Regions from separate parts of the Pseudoduganella sp. RAF19 genome, predicted to be linked through region 2. Evidence: predicted binding sites of a transcription regulator. Region 2 holds the regulator's gene; each other region holds the start of a gene.
The links. Region 2 encodes LexA, which represses DNA repair genes until DNA is damaged. Its sites were predicted from a motif close to ACTGTATNNNNATACAGT; they were not measured.
Positions count from the first base shown of each region.

Region 1: a site for LexA is predicted at 2,556-2,573, ahead of imuA (translesion DNA synthesis-associated protein ImuA). Genes of this name have one in related genera too.
Region 3: a site for LexA is predicted at 4,137-4,154, ahead of dinB (DNA polymerase IV). Genes of this name have one in related genera too.

Region 1 is NZ_JBFREF010000003.1:446,321-453,296, forward strand. Features, by position in the region: gene AB4Z19_RS09920 (DJ-1/PfpI family protein) at 1-419, opposite strand, end outside; gene AB4Z19_RS09925 (PRC-barrel domain-containing protein) at 510-1,046, opposite strand; gene AB4Z19_RS09930 (putative Na+/H+ antiporter) at 1,236-2,474, opposite strand; gene imuA (translesion DNA synthesis-associated protein ImuA) at 2,592-3,299, shown strand; gene AB4Z19_RS09940 (Y-family DNA polymerase) at 3,229-4,692, shown strand; gene AB4Z19_RS09945 (alpha/beta hydrolase family protein) at 4,742-5,500, shown strand; gene AB4Z19_RS09950 (glutathione S-transferase family protein) at 5,497-6,123, opposite strand; gene AB4Z19_RS09955 (M61 family metallopeptidase) at 6,203-6,976, opposite strand, start outside.
Region 2 is NZ_JBFREF010000003.1:551,947-558,922, reverse strand. Features, by position in the region: gene AB4Z19_RS10425 (anion permease) at 1-659, opposite strand, end outside; gene AB4Z19_RS10420 (DUF47 domain-containing protein) at 675-1,301, opposite strand; gene AB4Z19_RS10415 (replicative DNA helicase) at 1,358-2,758, opposite strand; gene rplI (50S ribosomal protein L9) at 2,845-3,297, opposite strand; gene rpsR (30S ribosomal protein S18) at 3,331-3,621, opposite strand; gene priB (primosomal replication protein N) at 3,654-3,944, opposite strand; gene rpsF (30S ribosomal protein S6) at 3,965-4,345, opposite strand; gene AB4Z19_RS10390 (hypothetical protein) at 4,781-5,242, opposite strand; gene lexA (transcriptional repressor LexA) at 5,369-6,076, shown strand; gene AB4Z19_RS10380 (glutathione S-transferase family protein) at 6,076-6,699, shown strand; gene AB4Z19_RS10375 (hypothetical protein) at 6,721-6,976, opposite strand, start outside.
Region 3 is NZ_JBFREF010000009.1:366,029-373,004, reverse strand. Features, by position in the region: gene pdxR (MocR-like pyridoxine biosynthesis transcription factor PdxR) at 1-1,050, shown strand, start outside; gene AB4Z19_RS24310 (recombination-associated protein RdgC) at 1,093-1,989, opposite strand; gene AB4Z19_RS24305 (hypothetical protein) at 2,041-2,865, opposite strand; gene dinB (DNA polymerase IV) at 2,956-4,110, opposite strand; gene AB4Z19_RS24295 (methyl-accepting chemotaxis protein) at 4,219-5,943, shown strand; gene AB4Z19_RS24290 (helix-turn-helix transcriptional regulator) at 5,940-6,770, opposite strand; gene AB4Z19_RS24285 (alpha/beta fold hydrolase) at 6,767-6,976, opposite strand, start outside.

The sequences.
Region 1 (6,976 bases), 110 kb from region 2:
GTGGCTTGATGGCCTTTCAGCACGCCTGCGTTGGCGAGCACCAGCGCGCCGTCGCAGATGCTGATGAGCGTGGCGCCATGTGCGGCTTGCGTCTTCAGCCAGTCGGCCAGCGTAGGGTCTTTGAAGTCGTGCATGGCGGGCACGATCACGTAGTTGGCGCCTGCTGGATACTTCCGGTCGAATTCGGCGAGGCTGGCATCAGGCTGCACGCGCGGGCCGGCGCTCATGCGGATCGGGCCTTCGTGTACCGACGCTGTCAGCACGTCGGCAACATCGGCGCGCTTAAGCACGCCATACGGCAGCATGAAGTCGCTGATCTCGGTATGCTCGTTGGAGCCGACAATGACGATGAGGGGACGCTCGGCCGCCTGGCTTACGGCTGCGAAGAGGAGGGCGGCAAACAGGATCAGTAGGCGCATGATGAAATCGGCTGAAGAAGATCAGCCGATTATTCGCGCGTCGCCGCCAGGCAGCAATGACATTAAACAGTCAATTGCTGCCACGTGGGATCAATAGTTGCCTTTGTTGCCGCCGACGATGTCATCGTCCCGGGTCGAGCCGCTGTAGCTGCCGCTCGATCCGCTTTGCATGGTGCCGGTACCCGAGCCCATCACGCTGCCAGTGGAGGTGCGAGCGCCTGGCATGGCTTGCTGGGTGCCGTAGAAATCGTGGATCTGCGTGCTGAATTCGGCGCTTGCCATGTCAGGCCAGCGGTCCTTGTCGAAGCCTGGAGCGTTCTCCAGTTTTTCTTTAGCGCAGTCGAGGACGAAGCGCTTGTTGGCGGTGTCCAGTTGCAGCGCTTGCCATGGCACGGCAAACAGCTTGTTGCCCATGCCCAGCACGCCGCCGAAGGACAGCACTGCATAGGCGATCTGGCCGGTCTGCATGTCGAGCATGATTTCCTTGATGTCGCCGAGGTCTTCGTCCTGGCGGTTGTAGACGTCCTCGCCCATCAATGTGTCGGCGCCCATCAGGCGCGGGCCGGGACCGTCGTTGTCAGTACGGTCGCGGTAGATACCATATGGATCGCGGTCTAGATAGCTCATTCTCATCTCCTGATGTAGTGTCGTGAAAGAGCCGCTCCTTTGCGGAACGGGATGAGAATCAGAATAGCGCAAGCAGAATTTTCGCGTCCTTGCAGGGATTCAATAGTGTGCGCTTAGCACGCTTGCTCGCGAGACGCTTGCGATAGCGCTTAATGAGAGCGCCATGCCGGTCTTCGTTTGCGCACACGATTAAAAGAAGAAGGCGAGGGCGGCGGTGACGGTGGGGGCGGCGGCCCCGAGTAGCAGACCGAAGGCACTGATGGATTGGTCGCGGAAGCCGGCGCGCAGGAGCGAGACGCCGGCCGGGTTGGGAGCGTTGGCGATGACGGTCAGGCCGCCGCCGGCAACGGCGCCTGCCACGAGCATGTATTGCGCCTGCGGCGTGATGCCGTCGATCAAGGAGCCGAGGTAGGTCAGGGCCGCGTTGTCGGTGATGGCGGTCAGTCCCAGTGCGCCGAAGAACAGCGCCACGGGCTGTAACTGAGAGACGATGGGCTGCAGCCACCATTGCTGCATGCCGCCGAGCACGACGAGTCCCGCGAGAAAGAAGCCCACCAGTAAAGCCTCTTTCACGATCAATGGCGACTGGAAGCGCTGGTAAGCCTGCGCGTAACCGAGGAAGAACAGGAACACGCCCAGGAACAGCACCGGATGATGCGCCAGCAGCACCACGGCCGCGAGGAAGGCGAGATGAATCGCGCAGACGAACAAGGGCACGGCTGCGGCATCAGCCGCCGCGCGCGGTGGCTCGGCAACCAGGTGGCGTCGCATCAGCAGCGTCACCACAGTCGCGTTGACGAATACCGCCAGCGCCGCCTTCCATCCGAACTGAGCGGCCATGAATGCGCTATCCCATTGCCAGGTGCCGGCAACCATCAGCACCGGCGGCGCAGCGTAGGAAGTCAGCGTGCCGCCGATCGACACGTTGACGAACAGCACGCCCAGCGCCCCATACTTGAGCCATTCCGGCATCGGATCGCGAAACACCAGCGGCGCCAGCATCAGCGCAGCAATCGTCATCGCGGCAGGCTCGGTGATCAGCGAGCCGGTCAGCGGTACGACGGACAAGCCCAGCCAGGCCAGCATGACTTCGCTACGTCCCGGCGCCAGACGCGCAATCGTGGCCAGCACGCGCTGCACAAACTCCAGCACAGGACGCGACGCGGCCACTACCATTACCACGAACACGAATAGCGGCTCCGTGTACTGCTGAGTCTCCGCATAGGCAATCGCATTCTGCGGTCCCGCCACGAAAGCCATCACCACCACCAGCACGAACGCCCAGAAGCCGAACACCACTTCCACTTCGCCGAGCAGGTGGAACAGCCCGTGATGGCGCGGGTAGCGGTGCGCCAATTTCTCGAAAGACTTGGCGCTGAAAGTGTGCAGCAGGGCGATGGCAAAGAGAACTGCGCCGATGGTTTCCATAGCGTTCGGTAAAAAGGCAATGTTGGCGATTTTACCAGCCTGATGCGCAGGTAAACCTTGCCAAAATCCCGTGCAGATTGTACTGTATATGCATACAGTTATTTGCTTTCGAATTCCATGGCCCGCTCTGATCCGATCAAAGCGCCGGAAGCCTTGCATCCTTCGCTATGGTTTGCATCGCAACTGGCGCAAAGCACGACCCGGTGCGTCGACACCGGGTATGCCGCGCTGTCGGCCCAGCTGCCCGGTGGGGGCTGGCCGACCGGCACGCTGATTGAGTTGCTGTTGCAGCAGAACGGCATCGGCGAGATGCGCTTGCTGCATCCGGCGCTGGCGGGCCTGACGCGTCCGATTGTCATGCTGCAGCCGCCGCAAGTGCCGCAGGTGCTGGGCTTGTCCGCGCTGGGCTTGCAGCCTTCGCAGCTGGTGTGGGTGAAGAACACCGGCCGCGCGGCCGATGGGCAATGGGCGGCCGAGCAAGCGCTGCGCAGCGGTTGTTGCGGCGCGGTGCTGCTGTGGGACAAGCATGTGCGCGGCGAATCCTTGCGCCGCCTGCACATGGCAGCCCAGAGCAGCGACACCTTGTTCTGCATGATGCGTCCGATCCAGGAAGCGCAAGACTCGTCGCCGGCGCCATTGCGGCTGGCGGTGCGCGGCGCATCGGGCGGCGTGCAGATTGACTTTATCAAACGGCGGGGACCGCGGCGCGATGAACCGCTCTTCCTCCCATTAATGCCTTCTACCTTGTTGCGTCATGCGTTTATGGATCAGCCTGCATCTACCCCAGCTTCCGCTGGAGATATTCTGCCCGCGGTGGTCGGATGACCAGTGCAGCGTGGTGCTGGAGCAGGATGGGGTTATAGCTTTATCCAGCCTGGCGCACGCCTGCGGGGTGCGTCCGGGCATGCGGCGCGGCGGCGTGATGATGATGGCGCCGCATGCGGAATTGCACGAACGCGCGCCGTTGAAGGAAACGGACGCTCTGCATGCGGTGGCGATGGCCATGCTGCAGTTCACGCCCAATGTGGCAGAAGGTGAAGAAGCATCGTTGCTGCTGGATATCGGCGCCAGCTTGCGCCTGTTCGGCGGCATTCGCAAGCTGTGCCGGCGTGTGCTGGCCAGCCTGCATGCGCTCGGCTTCAGCGCTCACCTTGGTGTGGCGCCCACCGCGCGCGGCGCCTGGCTGCTGGCACACAGCGGCGGCGGTCGTTCTTTAACAATGAAGAGCCTGATGCGCAGGCTGGACGGCTTACCGGCCGGGCTGATGCCGCCCGTGCGTCCTTTCCTGCCGTGGCTGCAGGGCATCGGCTGCCAGACGCTGGGCGAGCTGTACAGCTTGCCGCGTCCCGGCCTGAAGCGGCGGTGCGGTGCAGCGGTGCTGGCCATGCTGGATGCAGCGCATGGCACCACGCCGGAAATGTTCGAGTGGATCGAGGCGCCGCCCAGCTTTACCGCCAAGCTGGAATTGTTTGGCCGCATCGAGAATGCCGACCTGCTGCTGGCGGGCGCTTGCCGCTTGCTGCAGCAGCTGACGGGCTGGCTGTGCGCGCGCCAGTTTGCTGTCGAGGGCATCTGCCTGAAACTGGAGCACGAGCGCGGGCGGCAAGCGCGTCCGCCAACGCCCATCGAGGTTGCGCTGTCGGAGCCGACCTGGCGCGACGAGCATCTGGTGCGTCTGCTGAAAGAGCGTCTGGGCAAGGTGGAGCTGGTGGCGCCGGTGATTGGCCTCAGCCTGGAAGCGACCAAGGTCGAGCCGATGGCGCCGCTCAGCGATTCGCTGTTCCCGGAACCGGGCGGCAGCAAGGAAGACCGGCAGCGCCTGTTCGAAGTGCTGATTGCCCGGCTGGGCACGGACAATGTACTGCAGCCTTCGCCACGCGCCGACTTCCGTCCGGAGTACGCCAACAACTGGGTGCCGGTGCAGCTCAAGCTGCGCGCAGCGGACGTGAAGGCGCAGATGCCGCCGCGTCCCTTGCCGCGTCCCGTGTGGCTGCTGCCGAAACCAATCGCTTTGATGATGCGCGATCACCGGCCGTTCTACACCTCATCGCTGCGCGTGGTAACGCCGGCCGAGCGCATCGAAGCAGGGTGGTGGAGCGATACGCAAACGCGGGATTATTTCATCGCGGAAGGCGACGATAACGCGCATTACTGGGTGTTCCGCGAACGCCTCGGCGGCGATGAGCAGCGCTGGTATTTGCATGGCTTGTTCGGGTAAGCAGGGCGCAACTGTGGTACAAATAGGCAAAATATTTCCGGAGCCAAGCATGCGCGCTGAACGACTGGATTTTACGGGTGCAACTGGACAAAAGCTGGCCGCCCGCCTCGACTCTCCCGAAACCGCCGTCAAGGCTTACGCCCTGTTCGCCCATTGCTTCACCTGCGGCAAGGACGTGTTTGCCGCCAGCCGCATCGCGCAGGCCCTGACCGAGCATGGCATCGCGGTGCTGCGCTTCGACTTCACGGGACTGGGTGCCAGCGAAGGCGAATTCGCCAACACCAATTTCTCGTCCAATATCGCCGACCTGCTGGCCGCTGTCGACTTCCTGCGCCAGACGCGCGCCGCGCCGCGTCTCCTGATCGGCCACAGCCTCGGCGGTGCGGCCACATTGGCGGTGGCGGGCGAGGTGCCGGAGGCGCAGGCCGTGGTGACGGTCGCGGCGCCCAGCGATCCGGCCCACGTCACGCATCTGTTTGGCGAGCAGGTCGATGCCATCACGGCGCAAGGCGAGGCCGTGGTGCAGCTGGCGGGCCGTCCTTTCCGCATCAAGCGCCAGTTCCTGGAAGACGTGGCGGAACACAGCCTGCGCAACAAGATCGCCTCCTTGCGCAAGGCCCTGATGGTGATGCATGCGCCGGGCGACACCACAGTCGGCATCAATAACGCCGTGGATATTTTCACGGCGGCCAAACATCCGAAGAGCTTCATCTCGCTGGACACGGCAGACCACCTCCTCACCAAACGCGAAGATGCCGTCTACGTGGCCAATCTGATCGCCGCCTGGAGCAGCCGCTACCTCGTCTAGGAAGGCTTCCAGGCCATGCCGCGCTGCACGGCTGGACGGTTGCCCACGCGATCCAGCCAGCCTTTCAGCGCAGGCTTGTTGGCGATCATCGATGCGGCCGCCTCAGCCTGGTGCTCGATGACCGCGTGGGTCCAGGTATAGGTGGCGATGTCGGCAATGGAATAGGCCTCGCCGGCCAGATAAGGCCCTTTGCCGAGTCCGCGTTCCAGCACGTCCAGCAGGCGCTGCACCTCTGCCGTGAAGTGCTCTTTCGCCAGCGCATCGTCCTTTTTCATGAAGAAGCCCAGCTGGCCGGCCATCGGGCCGAGGCCGCCAATCTGCCAGTACAGCCATTCCAGCGCGCGGTAGCGCGTGTGGCCGGACTCGGCCAGCAGGCGTCCATTGGACTCGGCCAGGTAAGTCAGGATGGCACCGCTTTCGAATAGTGAGAGAGGCCCGCCCTTTGCCCCGTCGTCGGTCATGGCGGGGATTTTATTGTTGGGGGATATGGCCAGGAATTCCGGCTTGAATTGTGCGCCGGCTTTGATGTCAACTGGATGCACCTGGTAAGGGATGTCCAGTTCTTCCAGCATGATGATGGGCTTGCGGCCGTTGGGCGTGCCCCAGGTGTAAAGGGTAATCATTGGCGCCTCCGTGCAGTTTGCGACCACTGTAGCGGGAGGCGGAGAAGGCGGGCGCACCGGAGCGCCCGCCGTTGTTGGCTTACTTCAGCGGCGACAGCAGGATTTCCAGACGGTCTTTGGTGCCTTCGATGCGCTCCAGGCGCGGATAACGCAGGCCGCCGTAATAGGCCAGCGACACCGTGCGGTACTGCTGGCCATGCTTCACCAGCAGGTCGATCGGCTTCTTGCTGTCCTTGGCCGCGGTCACCGCCGCACGCAGCAGCTCCGGCTTGTAGGCACGGCCGTTGACGGCCAGCAGGGTGGTGTTGCCCGACAGGCCAGCCTTGAAGCCGGCGCCATCCCACTGGATGCTTTCGATCTTGCCTTCGCTGCCGACGTTGAAGCCCAGCGAGTAGATGAAGTCGGCGGACTTGCTGCGGTCTTCCACACTCTTCAGGTACTCGGTTTGCTTGTCGGTGAACACCAGTTTCCAGCCGGCGCGCGCCAGACCGTCCAGCGGGGCAGGCCCCAGCTCTTCCACGCGGGTGTGCAGGAAGCTTGCCCAGTCATACGGCTGGATGCTGTTCAGGGTCTTCACCACATCGTCGAAGGTGTAGTGCAGGGCGGTGTTCATGCCGTCCTTCACGCCGTAGAACTTGCGGGCGAAGTCATCCAGGGACAGCTTGTCGCCGGACATTTCGCGCAGCTTGGTATCCACGTCCAGCCAGATCAGGGCGCCTTCATTGTAGTAGTCCTCGCTGCGCTGATAGCTGGACCAGCCCAGCGGGCGGCGCGAGTTGATGATCGGATCGTAGGTGGTGTCCTGCACCGTACGCCATTCGCGGCCCGCGATCGAGCTGTAGCGCGCAGCGTT
Region 2 (6,976 bases):
GGCGCGGAATCGGTCGCCGACACGTGGCCGGTCGCGATCAGCAGCATCCAGATGATGCCCATGGTTTTCTGTGCGTCGTTGCCGCCGTGGCCCAGCGAGTAGCTGGCTGCCGAAAACAGCTGCAAGCGGCGGAACCAGCCGTCGATCTTGCGCGGCGTGGACTTCACGAACACCCACGACACGATCAGCATGATCAGCGAGCCCAGTACAAAGCCCATCAGCGGAGATACCACGATGAAGATCACGGTCTTCAGCAGGCCGCCGCCGACCAGCGAGCCGGTGCCCGCTTTGGCGACGGCTGCGCCAACCAGGCCGCCAATCAGGGCGTGTGAGGACGACGATGGAATGCCGTAGTACCAGGTGATCACGTTCCAGACGATGGCGCCGCACAGGGCGCCAAAGATCACGTAATGGTCGACCACCTGCGGGTCGATGGTTCCTTTGCCGATGGTGGTCGCCACCTTCAGGCCGACCACGAACACTGCAACGAAGTTAAAGAAGGCGGCCATGGCCACGGCGGTCTGCGGCTTCAGCACACCGGTCGAAACGACGGTCGCAATCGCATTCGCTGCATCATGGAAGCCATTCATGAAGTCAAACACCAACGCCAGGAAGATCAATAAGCACAGGGCGTAGATGCTGATTTGTAAGGTCTGCATGGATGGTCTTTATTCTTATGCGTTTTCGACGATGATGCCTTCGATGATGTTTGCCACGTCCTCGCAACGGTCGGTAACGGTTTCCAGGATTTCGTAGATGGCCTTCATCTTGATCAGGTTGCGCACGTCCGGTTCATCGCGGAACAGCTTGGACATGGCAGCGCGCATCACGTGGTCGGCGTCCGATTCCAGGCGGTCGATCTCTTCGCAGATGCTGACGATCTGGCGCGCGTTGTCCATGTTCGACAGCAGGGCCACCGCGTCCTTGACCTTTTCCGTGCAGGCCAGCACCAGCTCGGCCAGGCGCTTGGCTTCCGGCGTCACGGAATGCAGGTCGTACAGCGACACGGTCTGGGCAGCGTCTTCCATCAAGTCCAGGATGTCGTCCATCTTGGTAATCAGCTTGTGGATGTCGTCGCGGTCCAGCGGCGTGATGAAGGTCTTGTGCAGCAGGTCCACTGCAGCGTAGGTGATCTTGTCAGCCTGCTTCTCGATGCTTTCGATCGCATGCACGCGATTTTCCAGGTCATCGAAATTAGTCATCAGGCCCACCATTTCTTTGGCGCCCTTCACGCACAGTTCCGCGTGCTGGTTGAACATGTCAAAGAACTTGCCCTCGGTGGGCATCAAACGTCCAAACATTTTTTTTCTCCGTTGGTTGATTCATTGCGGGCCGCAGAGCGCAGCCCCTGGCTTTATCAGTCGCCCTGGTAGATCGACAGATTGCCGGTGTAATTGCCAAACTTGGTGTACGCACCGATCCAGGTCAGGCGGATGGCGCCAATCGGACCGTTACGCTGCTTACCGATAATGATTTCAGCAGTACCTTTATCCGGCGAGTCGGGGTTATAGACTTCGTCGCGATACAGGAAAATAATCACGTCCGCGTCCTGCTCGATAGCGCCGGATTCGCGCAAGTCGGACATCACGGGACGTTTATTGGGGCGTTGTTCCAGCGAGCGGTTCAGCTGGGACAGTGCGATGACGGGGCAATGCAGCTCTTTCGCCAGGCCCTTCAGCGAACGCGAGATTTCGGAAATCTCCGCCGAGCGGTTGTCGCCCGGCTGGCTGCCCTGCATCAGCTGCAGGTAGTCGACCACGATCAGACCCAGCTTGCCGCATTGGCGGGCCAGGCGCCGCGCACGGGCGCGCATCTCGATCGGGTTCAGCGCCGGCGTTTCGTCGATAAACACCTGGGCTTCGTTCATCTTCTGGATGGCGGCGGTCAGGCGCGGCCAATCCTCGTCGATCAGCTTACCGGTACGCAGGCGGTGCTGGTCCAGCTTACCGACGGAACCCAGCATACGCATGGCCAGCTGCACACCGCCCATCTCCATCGAGAACACGGCCACCGGCAGGCCGGCTTCCACTGCGACGTTTTCGGCGATGTTCATCGAGAAGGCGGTCTTGCCCATGGACGGACGGCCTGCCACCACGACCATGTCGCCCGGCTGCAGGCCGGAGGTCATGCGGTCCAGATCGATCCAGCCGGTTGGCACACCCGTCACTTCCGAGGTCGTGTCGCGCGAATACAGTTCATCGATACGCTCGACCACCTGGGTCAGCAGGGGCTGCACCGGCAGCCAGCCGGCCGCACCACGCGAGCCCTGTTCGGCAATTGCGAAGATCTTCGCTTCGGCCTCGTCCAGGATCTGCTTCACTTCCGCGCCTTGCGGATTGAAGGCCTTGCCCGACACTTCGTCGGCCACGGTAATCAGCTTGCGCAGCACGCCGCGGTCGCGCACGATCTCGGCGTAACGGCGGATGTTGGCGGCGGACGGCGTGTTCTGCGCCATCGCGTTCAGGTAGGCCATGCCGCCTACCTCCTCGGCCTTGCCCAGCATCTGCAGGGCTTCTGCCACGGTCACCACGTCGGCCGGCTTGCCCGAGTTAATCAGGCGAACCATCTGTTCGAAGATGATGCGGTGATCGTAGCGGTAAAAATCTTCCGAACGCATCAAGTCCGCAATACGGTCCCATGCCGCGTTATCACGCAGCAGGCCGCCGATGACAGATTGCTCTGCCTCGATGGAGTGCGGCGGGATTCGGAGGGCATCGACTTGCGGGTCGGCGGATGGAGCGGGATTCATGGCGCGCATTATACCTGCTTCGAGGATGATCAAACTTACTGGCAATAAAAAAGCCGGGCGCTGCCGCCCGGCTTTTCTATTTGTACAACAATTACTTAGGCAGCTTCGCCAACCACGGCAACGGTTACTTCCGCCAGCACGTCGGTGTGCAGGGAAACAGCAACCGGGAATTCGCCAACGGTCTTCAGCGGGCCGGTCGGCAGGCGCACGGCAGCTTTTTCCACGGCGAAGCCAGCTTTGGTCAGGGCTTCAGCGATGTCGAAGTTGGTCACGGAACCGAACAGACGGCCGTCCACGCCAGCTTTCTGAGCCACGGTCACGGTCATGCCGTTCAGCTTTTCGCCTTGTGCCTGGGCAGCAGCCAGCTTGGCAGCAGCAGCTTTTTCCAGTTCAGCGCGCTTGGCTTCGAATTCAGCCACAGCAGCGGTGGTCGCACGGCGAGCCAGCTTTTGCGGGATCAGGAAGTTACGTGCGTAACCGTCCTTGACCTTTACCACGTCGCCCAGGTTGCCGACGTTAACAACTTTTTCCAACAGAATGATTTGCATAGTGTTCTCCAGGATCTCTGATCTGATCGCTAATTAAGCGTGGTGCAGATCGGTGTATGGCAGCAGGGCCAGGTAGCGGGCGCGCTTGATAGCGGTGTCAACTTGACGCTGGTAGTGCGCCTTGGTGCCGGTCAGGCGTGCTGGCATGATCTTGCCGTTTTCCTGGATGAAGTCTTTCAGGGTGTCTACATCTTTGTAGTCCACTTGCTCAACGCCAGCGGCGGTGAAGCGGCAGAACTTCTTGCGCTTGAACAGAGGGTTTTGCTGCTTGCGCTTTTCTTTCAGCTTGAGCTTGTTTTTGTCGAACTTTTTACCGAATGCCATTTTAGGCTCCTGTATCTAAAAATTGCACCGTCTCAGACGGTACGAAAATCAATGATGTGAAATACCAGGGTTCTGCTATTGCGGTTTTTCTTGGCCAGGAATCCGGTGAACTCATAGATGCCGCCGAGGGTCGCTTCACTGAACCGTTTGCTGATATCGCCTGCCGCAACGGCGGGGATCTCAAACTCGGCCAGTCTGGCGATGCCTGCCTCCATCTGTTGCGAACTGTGCTGCAATACTGCATTCACAATCGGCAGACCGGCCGGGGTGTAGCGGACGCTGTCCCGTTCGGTGATGAGGGCAATGACTCGTAGCTGGTTCAGACCTTCTTCCTGATCAGGACTTAGGCCGCTGCAGGAGCTGCTGGTGCTTCGGCGCGATGGCTCTTGGCCGCGTCTTCACGCTGAACCGACTTCATCATTGGCGAAGGAGCGGTTTCCGCTTTCTTCATCTTGACGGTCAGGTGACGCAGCACGGCATCATTGAATTTGAATGCGGTTTCCAGTTCGACCAGAGTCTCGTTGTCGCACTCGATGTTCATGCAGATGTAGTGTGCCTTGGCCAGCTTCTGGATCGAGTACGCCATTTGACGGCGGCCCCAATCTTCCACGCGGTGCACGTTACCGCCGCGCGAGGTCACGCTGGTCTTGTAACGTTCGATCATCGCGGGCACTTGCTCGCTTTGGTCCGGATGGACGATAAATACGATTTCGTAGTGACGCATGTAAACTCCCTTAAGGACTGTGAAAATAGCCCACCCTGGCGTCAAGACAGGTGTGGGAAGAGGTAAGCCCGCAAATATACCACTTTTTCCCAGCCAGCTCAAGCACCTCCCTGCTTTGCCTCAAGCCTGGCTGGCCGGCGAACAGGCATGCTGGGGCATTTTTCTTCCCTGATGTGCAGGCAGTCATCGACTGGAATGAGCAATATTGTTTTCGCGACACGAATGGAGCGCACAACAGGGAAATGATTTATACGATGTTCCAGACTGGATGAAGCCACTGCCTTCCGATCCGCATCTCAAGATCGGGGCTTGCTCCGCGTGCGCTTCGGTGCGATTGACGATGAAACACTGGCCCTGCGCCACACCGCCACAGATCGCCAGCCACAGCAGCTCGGCATTGCGCTGGTGCAGGAAAAGACGCCGGCGTCGGCGCTGTCAGTTGCCGGGCTGCCCCTCAGGTAAGGAAGGAATTCGCACCGGCTGGCGCGAGAGGATGCCGATCACGAACGCCACGCCCGTCACAAACCAGATCAGGGACGCGACCACATCAAACGTGGTCACATGCGAAGGGAATTTGATCACGGACGGTACCAGCAGCAGGCCGCGGAGCAGGCAGACGGCGGCGATCGTGCCTTGCGCCTGCGGGACAAACGGCAACCAGCGCAGGCGGCGCGCACCAGTGCCAGCCAGTGCGTACAGGGAGCATAACAGCATCAGTCCGCCGATCACCACCGAACCAAGCGGCGCCAGCGCAGTGCCGCCGCGCGCCGAGGCGACCACGGCAGGCGGCGCCTGGAAGAACGCGTACCACTCCGCTCCCAACAGAGGTGCCAGGAAATGAATCAGTGCGCCGAACAGCGCAATACCAGCAGCGAGCAAGAAAGCATAGCGTCCCATCCCGTCCTCCGAGCATTGTCGTTTCGACATTAAGCCGAAATTTTTCTCAGGATGCAACAATTTTGCTTGCATTATGGTCCACACTGTACAAAAATACAGACTGTCTATATCCACAGCACACGTACCATGATCAAGCTCACAGCACGTCAAGAACAAATCCTCAATCTGATCAGGGACGCGATCGACAACACCGGCTTCCCGCCGACCCGCGCGGAGATCGCCGCGGAACTCGGCTTCAAGTCCGCCAACGCTGCCGAAGAACACCTGAAAGCCCTGCAGCGCAAGGGCGCCATCGAGATCACTGCCGGCACCTCGCGCGGCATCCGTCTGACCGGCAGCTTCGGCGCCGCAGCATCGGGCACCGGTGCGGCAAGCAGCGCAGCAACCAGCTCGCGCCGCGCCACCGTCCATACTGACGACGACGCCCTGCCCCAGGTACCCGCCGGCATGCTGGTTTCATTGCCGCTGATCGGCCGCGTGGCCGCAGGCTCGCCTATCCTGGCGCAGGAAAATCTGGAAACCAGCTACAACGTTGACCCCAACCTGTTCTCGTCCAAGCCCGACTTCCTGCTGAAAGTACGCGGCGAATCGATGCGCGACATCGGCATCATGGACGGCGACCTGCTGGCGGTGAAGAAGACCGACAGCGCCCGCAACGGCCAGATCGTGGTCGCGCGCATCGGCAATGAAGTGACGGTAAAGCGCTACCGCAAATCCGGCTCCACCGTCGAACTGCTGCCGGAAAACCCGGACTTCAAGGTCATCACCGTCACGCCGGAAGACGACTTCGCGCTGGAAGGCCTGGCCGTGGGCCTGATGAGGACCTGGCACTAATGATCCAGCTGTACGGGAACTGCGAGTCCGGCCACAGCTACAAGGTCAAGCTGCTACTGGAAGTGGCGGGCGTGCCGCACGAGTACCAAGAGATCGACCTGCGCCTGGCGCGGGCCGATCGCCCGGAGCCCTTCCGCAGCCTGGCCAAATACTGCGAAGTGCCCTTGCTGGTCCACGACGGCAAACCGTACGTGCAATCGAACGCCATCCTGCTGCACATGGCCGAACATCTCGGCGCATGGGGCGGCGAATCGAAGGAACGCCTGGAACGCTGCCGCGAATGGCTGTTCTGGGAAGCCAACCGCATCGGCTTCTCCATGGCCCACCTGCGCTATGGCCAGAAGTTCGACGATGCCGGTGCCTATGCAGGCACCGTGCTGCCATGGTTCCGCCGCCGCTTCGATGACGATATGGTGCGCCTGGATGAGGAACTGACGGACGGCCGCCAGTTCCTGCTGGACGATCAGCCCAGCATTGCCGACCTGTCGCTTTGCGGTTACCTGTTCTGGCCTGAACAAGCCAACGTCAGCTATCCGCCGCGCGTTGCAGCCTGGCTCGATCGCATCCGCGCCCTGCCCGGCTGGCGCCACCCGTACCAGATGCCAGGGGCCGCCCCTTGGTAGCGAAGGCGTACTAAGCGCGCCTCAGCGATCCTTGCGGCGCACTGCGACCTGGCCGCCGGCCTGGTCGATGTAGACAGCGTAATGCTGGAAGAAGTCTGCGCCGGCAATACCGTCGGCAGTGAATTGTTCGGGCAGGTCGTGCAGCAATGGCTGGAAGCTGATGCCATCGTCGCCCAGTCCCGCCTCGACGTAGTTGCAGCCGCGGCCCGGCCCAATATTCATCGGACACGTGCCGGTTTCGTCATTCTTTTCCTCTGCACGCTGGCGGCTTACAACC
Region 3 (6,976 bases), on a different contig from region 2:
GTCGCGGTGCCGGCGCAGGATGCCTTCCCCTACAAGACCTGGTCGCGCATCATGGCGCGTTCCGCACGCCGCGCGGCGGCGTCGCCGCTCACCTATCCTGACCGCTGCGGCGAGGCCGAGCTGCGCGCGGAGATCGCGGCTTACCTGTGCATCGCGCGCGGCATGGATTGCGCACCGGAGCAGGTGTTCATCACCAATGGCCACGCAGGCGCGTTGTCGTTTGCATTGCAAGTGCTGTCGCTGCATGGCGAACGCGCCTGGATTGAGAACCCTTGCTATCCGGTTTCACGCGACGGACTGGCACTGGCCGGTATGCAGGCAGTGCCCGTGCCGGTTGATCAGGACGGCGTGCAGGTCGACGTGGGGATGGAACTGGCCGGCGATGCATCACTGGCAATCGTGTCGCCGGGCCAGCAGGCACCGCTGGGCGTCACGCTGGCCCTGCCGCGGCGTTTGGCGCTGCTGGACTGGGCGGCGCAAGCGGGCGCCTGGATTATCGAGGACGATTACATGGGCGAGCTGCAGCTGCAGGCCCGCGCTGCACCGGCCCTGGCGGCGCTCGACCGCGCGGGAAGGGTGCTGCACATCGGGACCTTCAGCAAGACGCTCAGCCCCGCTCTGCGCGTGGGCTTTCTGGTCGTCCCGCAGTCGCTGGTGGGTCGCTTCGTGGAAACTGCGGCCACCTTGTATCCGGCGCCATCGCCCACGGTGCAGCTGGCGGTGGCGGAGTTCCTGCGCAGTGGACTGTATCTGCGCCATTTGCGGCATATGAAGCGTTTATACGGCGAGCGCAGGATGGCAATAGCGCGGGCGCTGGACCAACTGGGCGCGCGCAATGTGCCGGCCGGATTGTCGGTGCTGCTGGAAGTGTCCAGGGATGGCGACGCGCTGGTGGCCGCGCGTGCGGCGGGCTTCACGCCATCGGCGCTGTCGGGATGGTTCGCGGCGCCCGATCAGGCGCCGCAGGGCTTGCTGCTGGGGGCGACGAATGTGCCGGCGGAGCGAGCTTACGAATACTGTTCGCGGCTGCTCCGGACGGCGGATCGATGATCCGCCCTACGAACTGCTATCGCGGCGCAGTGCCGCGATCCATTACGCGGTCGCTTCGCCGCCGAGGGCTTCCACCACGTCCTTCATCAGCTTGGACAGTTCGCCTGTCATCAGCATGAAGTCGCCGTCGAAACGCTCTTCGTCGTTGCGGGTGGAGGTTTCGTTTTCCTTGATGACGTCCAGCGGCTTCACGCCCTTGATGGCCAGGGCTTCGGTCAGCACGAAGCTGATCTTGCTGTCCCAGGTCATGGCCAGGCGGGTGCACTGCTTGCCGGCGGCGATGTGGCGGCGGACTTCTTCCGGCTCCAGGGTGTGGCGCACATAGCGCACGGCGGCCTTGCTTTCGCCGGTGGCGCGCAATTCGGTGTCCATGTCGACGGTGAAGCCGGCCGGCGCTTCGTCTTCCTGCAGCCAGGCAGTCATCACTGCGACCGGGGAGCGCTGCACGCGCAGCGATTCCAGCGGCATGCGGTCGACGGCCTTCAGCAGGTGCTTGATCACGTCATCGGCCTTGGCCGGGCTGGCAGCATCGACCACCAGCCAGCCGTTGACCGGGTCGATCCAGGTCCACACATTGCTGCGGATGGTGAATGCGCGCGGCAGCAGCTCGTCGTGCACGCGCTCTTTGAGTTCCTTCATGGCTTTCTTGCCAGGAGCGAAACCTTGTTGTTCTTCCAACTCAGCGGCACGGGCCTTGGCCACCTGGTTCACCACAGTGGACGGCAGCAGCTTTTTCTCGGTGCCGAGCACGATCAGCATTTGCTTGTTGACCACGTGGACCAGGCCGCCGTTCGGACGCGGCTTGTCCCAGCCCTGGCGCATCAGCTCATTGCTGTTGGCGGGCGTGAAGGAATGCGGCTGCAGAGCTTCTTCGAGTTGTTCGGGAGTAAACGCCCACGGCGCGGGCAGACGGTAGATCTGGAGATTCTTGAACCACATAACTGGTGCTTGCCTTACTGAGCATTTAAAAGGAACGACATTTTACATGGCTCATTTCGGACAGGTCACGATTAATGTTTGTCCGGGTGATCTTCCGGGCGGCGGGTTGGGGCCGGACTTCAGCACGCAGTAGCTGGTAAAGAGCGTACGCACCCTGGTGATCACGTCGCCATTTGGCAACACGCGCTCCGTCATGCCGAATCCGCGGTCGACACCGGCGGCGGCGATCTTTGTAGCGAGCTCGGGCTCTTTCGTCACCGCCGGGAAGTGACGCTCCCTGCGCAAGTCACGGTCGATGGCCGCGACGGCGCGGCGGGATTTGGCGAGCAGGGTGTCCGGGCCGCCGTGCGGCTTGGCGAAAGGGTCGTCGACCGGAAGCGTGAGGGGCAGCGATGCCGCGGAGGGCGGCGCTGCGGAAGGGTCGGCAGCGGCAGCGGCGGCGGCAGGCGGCGCGGGTGCGGGTGCAGGTGCGGGTGCGGGTGCGGGTGCGGATAGCGGCTGCGACTCGACCGCGGCGGCCGGCGGGGCAAACGGCGTCGAAGGTCGCGCGGTTGATGGCGGCGGCTCTATAGGGACGGTCGGCCGAACAGGGGGCGCGGATACATGCGCGGATGAGGGCGGCGGCGCGATCGGGGCGGCTGCATGTGTCGGCGTGGACAGCAGCGTCCGCCGGTCCGGGAGCGGCGGGTGCGCTGCGAGCCGGGGGTGGATGGGCGCTGGCGGCGCCGGCAGCAGGAATACCAGCTCGCCTTCGCGCTGGACGCGCTCTGCGGCCGGGCGCGGCAATGGGCGTTGCAGGGCCATTAAAGCGGCGAGATGCAGCAGCGCGAGCGCGGGCAGCAGGGCGCGGCGCTGGAGGGACAGCGTTCGATCCATCGGCAAATTCCAGTTCGCAGCCGGCGGCACAATTCCCCGGCTCGCGCCGGCATTATGCGGTCGCTTGCAGGCTGAAATACTCTCGGATTCTCACAGACTGGCGAAAAGATCGCCCTGCCTGGGCGGTGGCGCGGCGCCCAGCTCATCCAACGGCGACAGCGCCGACACGCGCACGCCGAGCAGACGCAGTTTCAGGTCCAGCGGCACACGGCGCAGACACTCGCCCGCCGCACGGCGGATGGCGGCGGCATCGGCGGTCGGCAGCGGCAAGGTCACGTCGCGCGTGACTGTGCGGAAGTCGCTGTAGCGCAGCTTGATGCCGATGGTGCGGCCCGCATAACGCTTGCGCGCCAGGTCCTCAGCCAGCTTTGTGCACAAGCGGGTGAAGATTTCGGACAGCTCGCCGCGGTCCTGCCGCGCGTGCAGATCGCGCTCGAACGTCGTTTCGCGGCTGATGCCCTTGGGCTCGGAGCGCGTCGCCACTTCGCGTTCGTCGTGGCCGTGGGAGATGCGCTGCAACCATTCCGCGTAATTCAGGCCGAAATGTTCCTGCAGCAGGCGGGCATCAGCCGCCGCCACCTGACCCACGGTTTCAATGCCCAACGCGGACAGCTTGGCGGCCGCCTTGGGGCCGATGCCGTTCACCTTGCGCGCCGGCAGCGGCCAGATGCGGGCCGGCACATCGTCGTGGGAAATGATGGTCAGCCCGTTCGGCTTTTCCAGGTCGGAGCAGATCTTGGCCAGCAGCTTGTTGGGCGCGATGCCGATCGAGCAGGTCAGGCCGGTGGCTTCCTTCACCGCAGCCTTCAGGCGCTGGCCCAGCTCGCGCGTGTCCTCGCGCAGATCGCTGAGGTCAATGTAGATCTCGTCGATGCCGCGGTCCTCGATCTGCGGCGCGATGGACGCCACCGCCGCCTTGAACAGGCGTGAATATTTGCGATAGGACTCGAAGTCGGTCGGCAGCAGGATGGCATCCGGCGCCAGGGCAGCGGCTTTCATCGTGCCCATCGCCGAAAACACGCCGAGGGCGCGCGCTTCATAGGTGGATGTGGTCACTACGCCACGTCCTACATAGTCGCGCAATCGGGAAAACTGCTTCGTGCCATCATCTAACTGCCGAGGCTGATGGCGCGAACCGCCGCCAATCACGACCGGCTGGCCGCGTAATTCCGGATAGCGCAACAGCTCCACCGACGCGTAAAACGCATCCATGTCGAGGTGGGCGATACGGCGCGGCCTGCTCATGCGGGAGGATGAATGGCTGTTGAAATACTGTAATTATATCCAGTATTCAACAGAGAGCCAGCCTCTCGTGAAAAAGCATACGATGAGTGCTCCCCCCGGAGGATAGCGATGACACTTTCAAACCTGAAAATTGGCGCCCGGCTGGCCCTTGGTTTTGCAGTGACGATCCTGATCATGCTGCTGATGTCCTTCACCGGCATCGGGCGCATCCAGCAGATTTCAGATTTGACCGGCAAGCTGGTCAGCGACCGCTACCAGAAGGTGGTGTTGACCAATGAGATGCGCAGCCATTCCAACCGCTCCGCGCAATCGCTGCGCAACGCAATGCTGGAACCGGATGCCGGCAAGTCGGCCGCATTCCTCGCCAGCATGGCCGAGTCGGACCGCAGCGGCGCCGAAGCCGCCAATAAGCTGGAGCAGATCATCCGCAGCGCCGAGGCCAAGCGCCTGTTTGCGGAAGAGACTCAGGCCTTCCTCGACTACAAGGCCAAGCGCGACGAAGTGCTGAAACGCTTCCAGGGCGGCGACCGCGACGGCGCCATCCAGTACATGTTCAGCGATATGGTCCCGGCGCAGAACGCGTATTTTGGCAAGCTCGATGCGATTCTCGCCTTCCAGGGCAAACTGATGAATGAAGACGGCGCCAAGGCGGAAGACACGGCGCAGGAGGCCACCTGGCTGATGGTCGGCCAGCTGGTGGTGGCGACACTGCTGTCGATTCTCGCCGGCTGGCTGATTACGCGCTCCGTCACTACGCCCATCAACCAGGCGGTGGATCTGGCGGAAACGGTGGCCCAGGGCGATCTCACCAGCCGCATCGAGGTCGAGCGCAAGGATGAAACGGGACGGCTGCTGAACGCGCTGAAGGAAATGGTGGCGGCGCTGACCCGCACGGTCGGCTCGGTGCGCAACAGCACCGATACCATCACCACCGGCACGGCGGAAATCGCCGCGGGCAACCTGGACCTGTCGCGCCGCACCGAGCAGCAGGCCGCGGCGCTGGAAGAAACTGCGTCCTCCATGGAAGAGCTGACCTCCACCGTGCGCCAGAACGCCGACCATGCGCGGCAGGCGAATCAGCTGGTGGTGTCCGCCGCCGATCACGCCAGCCAGGGCGGACAAGTGGTGAGCGAAGTGGTGCAAACCATGGGCGCCATCAAGGATAGCTCGGCGCGCATTGTGGACATCATCGGCGTCATTGACGGTATCGCTTTCCAGACCAACATCCTGGCCCTCAACGCCGCCGTGGAAGCGGCGCGCGCGGGCGAGCAGGGGCGCGGCTTTGCGGTGGTGGCGGGCGAGGTACGCACGCTGGCGCACCGATCGGCGCAGGCAGCGCGCGAGATCAAGGCGCTGATCGACGATTCGGTGGCGAAAGTGGATGCGGGCGGCAAGCTGGTGGACCAGGCTGGCGCGGCTATGCAGCGTATCGTCGACTCGGTGCAGCAGGTGGCAGGCATCATGAGCGAAATCGCCAACGCGGGCAATGAACAGACGGCCGGCATCGAGCAAATCAACACTGCCGTGGCCGAGATGGACTCGGTCACCCAGCAGAATGCCGCGCTGGTTGAGGAAGCCGCCGCCGCGGCACGCAGCATGCAGGAGCAGGCCGTGCAGCTGCAGCAGGCGGTTGCGGTCTTCAAGATCGACGTCAGCCAGGCCCTGCCACGTTCGCCGGTTCCGCCGCCCCCGGCAGCCGTGCCAGTACGCGCGGCACTGCCATCGTCCGCGGCAGCGCAGAAACAGCTGGCACACAAAGCCCGGCCGACGCCTACGCGGCGCCCCACCGCCAGCGCCGCCACGACGGATGCGAATGAATGGGAGGAATTCTAAGAATGCTGACGATTGCCCGGCGCCGCCCGAGCTTTGAACCACTGCGCCGTGGCTTCATCCGCCGGGAAGAAAGCTTCCAGCCGTAGCTCGTGCACCGTCACATCATGCGGCGTGCCGAGAGTGGTGATGGTGGTGAACAGATTCAGCTCCGTGCCATCCTTGCGCACCGTGAAGGGCAGGAAGGGCAGCGCGCGGCGCTCCAGGTTCGGCGCAGCGGCGGCAGCGCGCACGCCGGGCATGGCCAGCAAGTCTTCCAGCAGGCGCGTGGCTTCGCTGCCGGGACCATCGCCCATCGCTTCGCGCTGAATCCATTGCAGCAGATCGGTGGCAACGTCTTCCCAGTTTGCTAAATAGGGACGTACCCCATTTGGGTCCAGCGTCAGCTTTACCACGTTCACGCTGGGTAGAGGCGTGTTGTCCGGCAGGCCGAGAATCCAGGACATCATGGCCGCAGCAGGGCCGTTGTGCATTTGCAGATTCCACAGGCGGTCCACCACCAGCGCGGGATACGGCGCCTGCTGCTGCAGCATGAAGTCCAGCGCCTGGCGCACCGCCGCCATCTCGGGATCGGACAGGCTGCGCTCCTGGTAAGCCGGTGCGAAGCCCGCCGCCAGCAGCATCACATTGCGCTGGCGCAGCGGGATATCGAGCGTCATGCCCAGCTTGAGAATCAGCTCGCGGCTTGGCTGCGATCGTCCGCTTTCGAGGAAGCTGATATGGCGCTGCGAAACGCCGCTTTCAGTGGAGAGGCGCAGCTGGCTGTAACCGCGCTTGGTACGCCAATACTTCATGGCCTGTGCGTAGTCGCTGAAATACTGTTCGGTCATTTTCTCCCCAGGATGAATTCAATCAAGTCGCCGTTCACGCGCTGCATATGGGTGAGGAACATACCATGTGCCGCGCCCTCGTACACGCGCAGGCGTGCGTTGGGCAGCAGGTCCATGCTGGGCTTCGCCGTCAGTTCGAACGGCGCGCTCACATCCTGTGTGCCGGCGATCAGCAGCGTGGGGATGCCGATACGGCGCATTTCGTC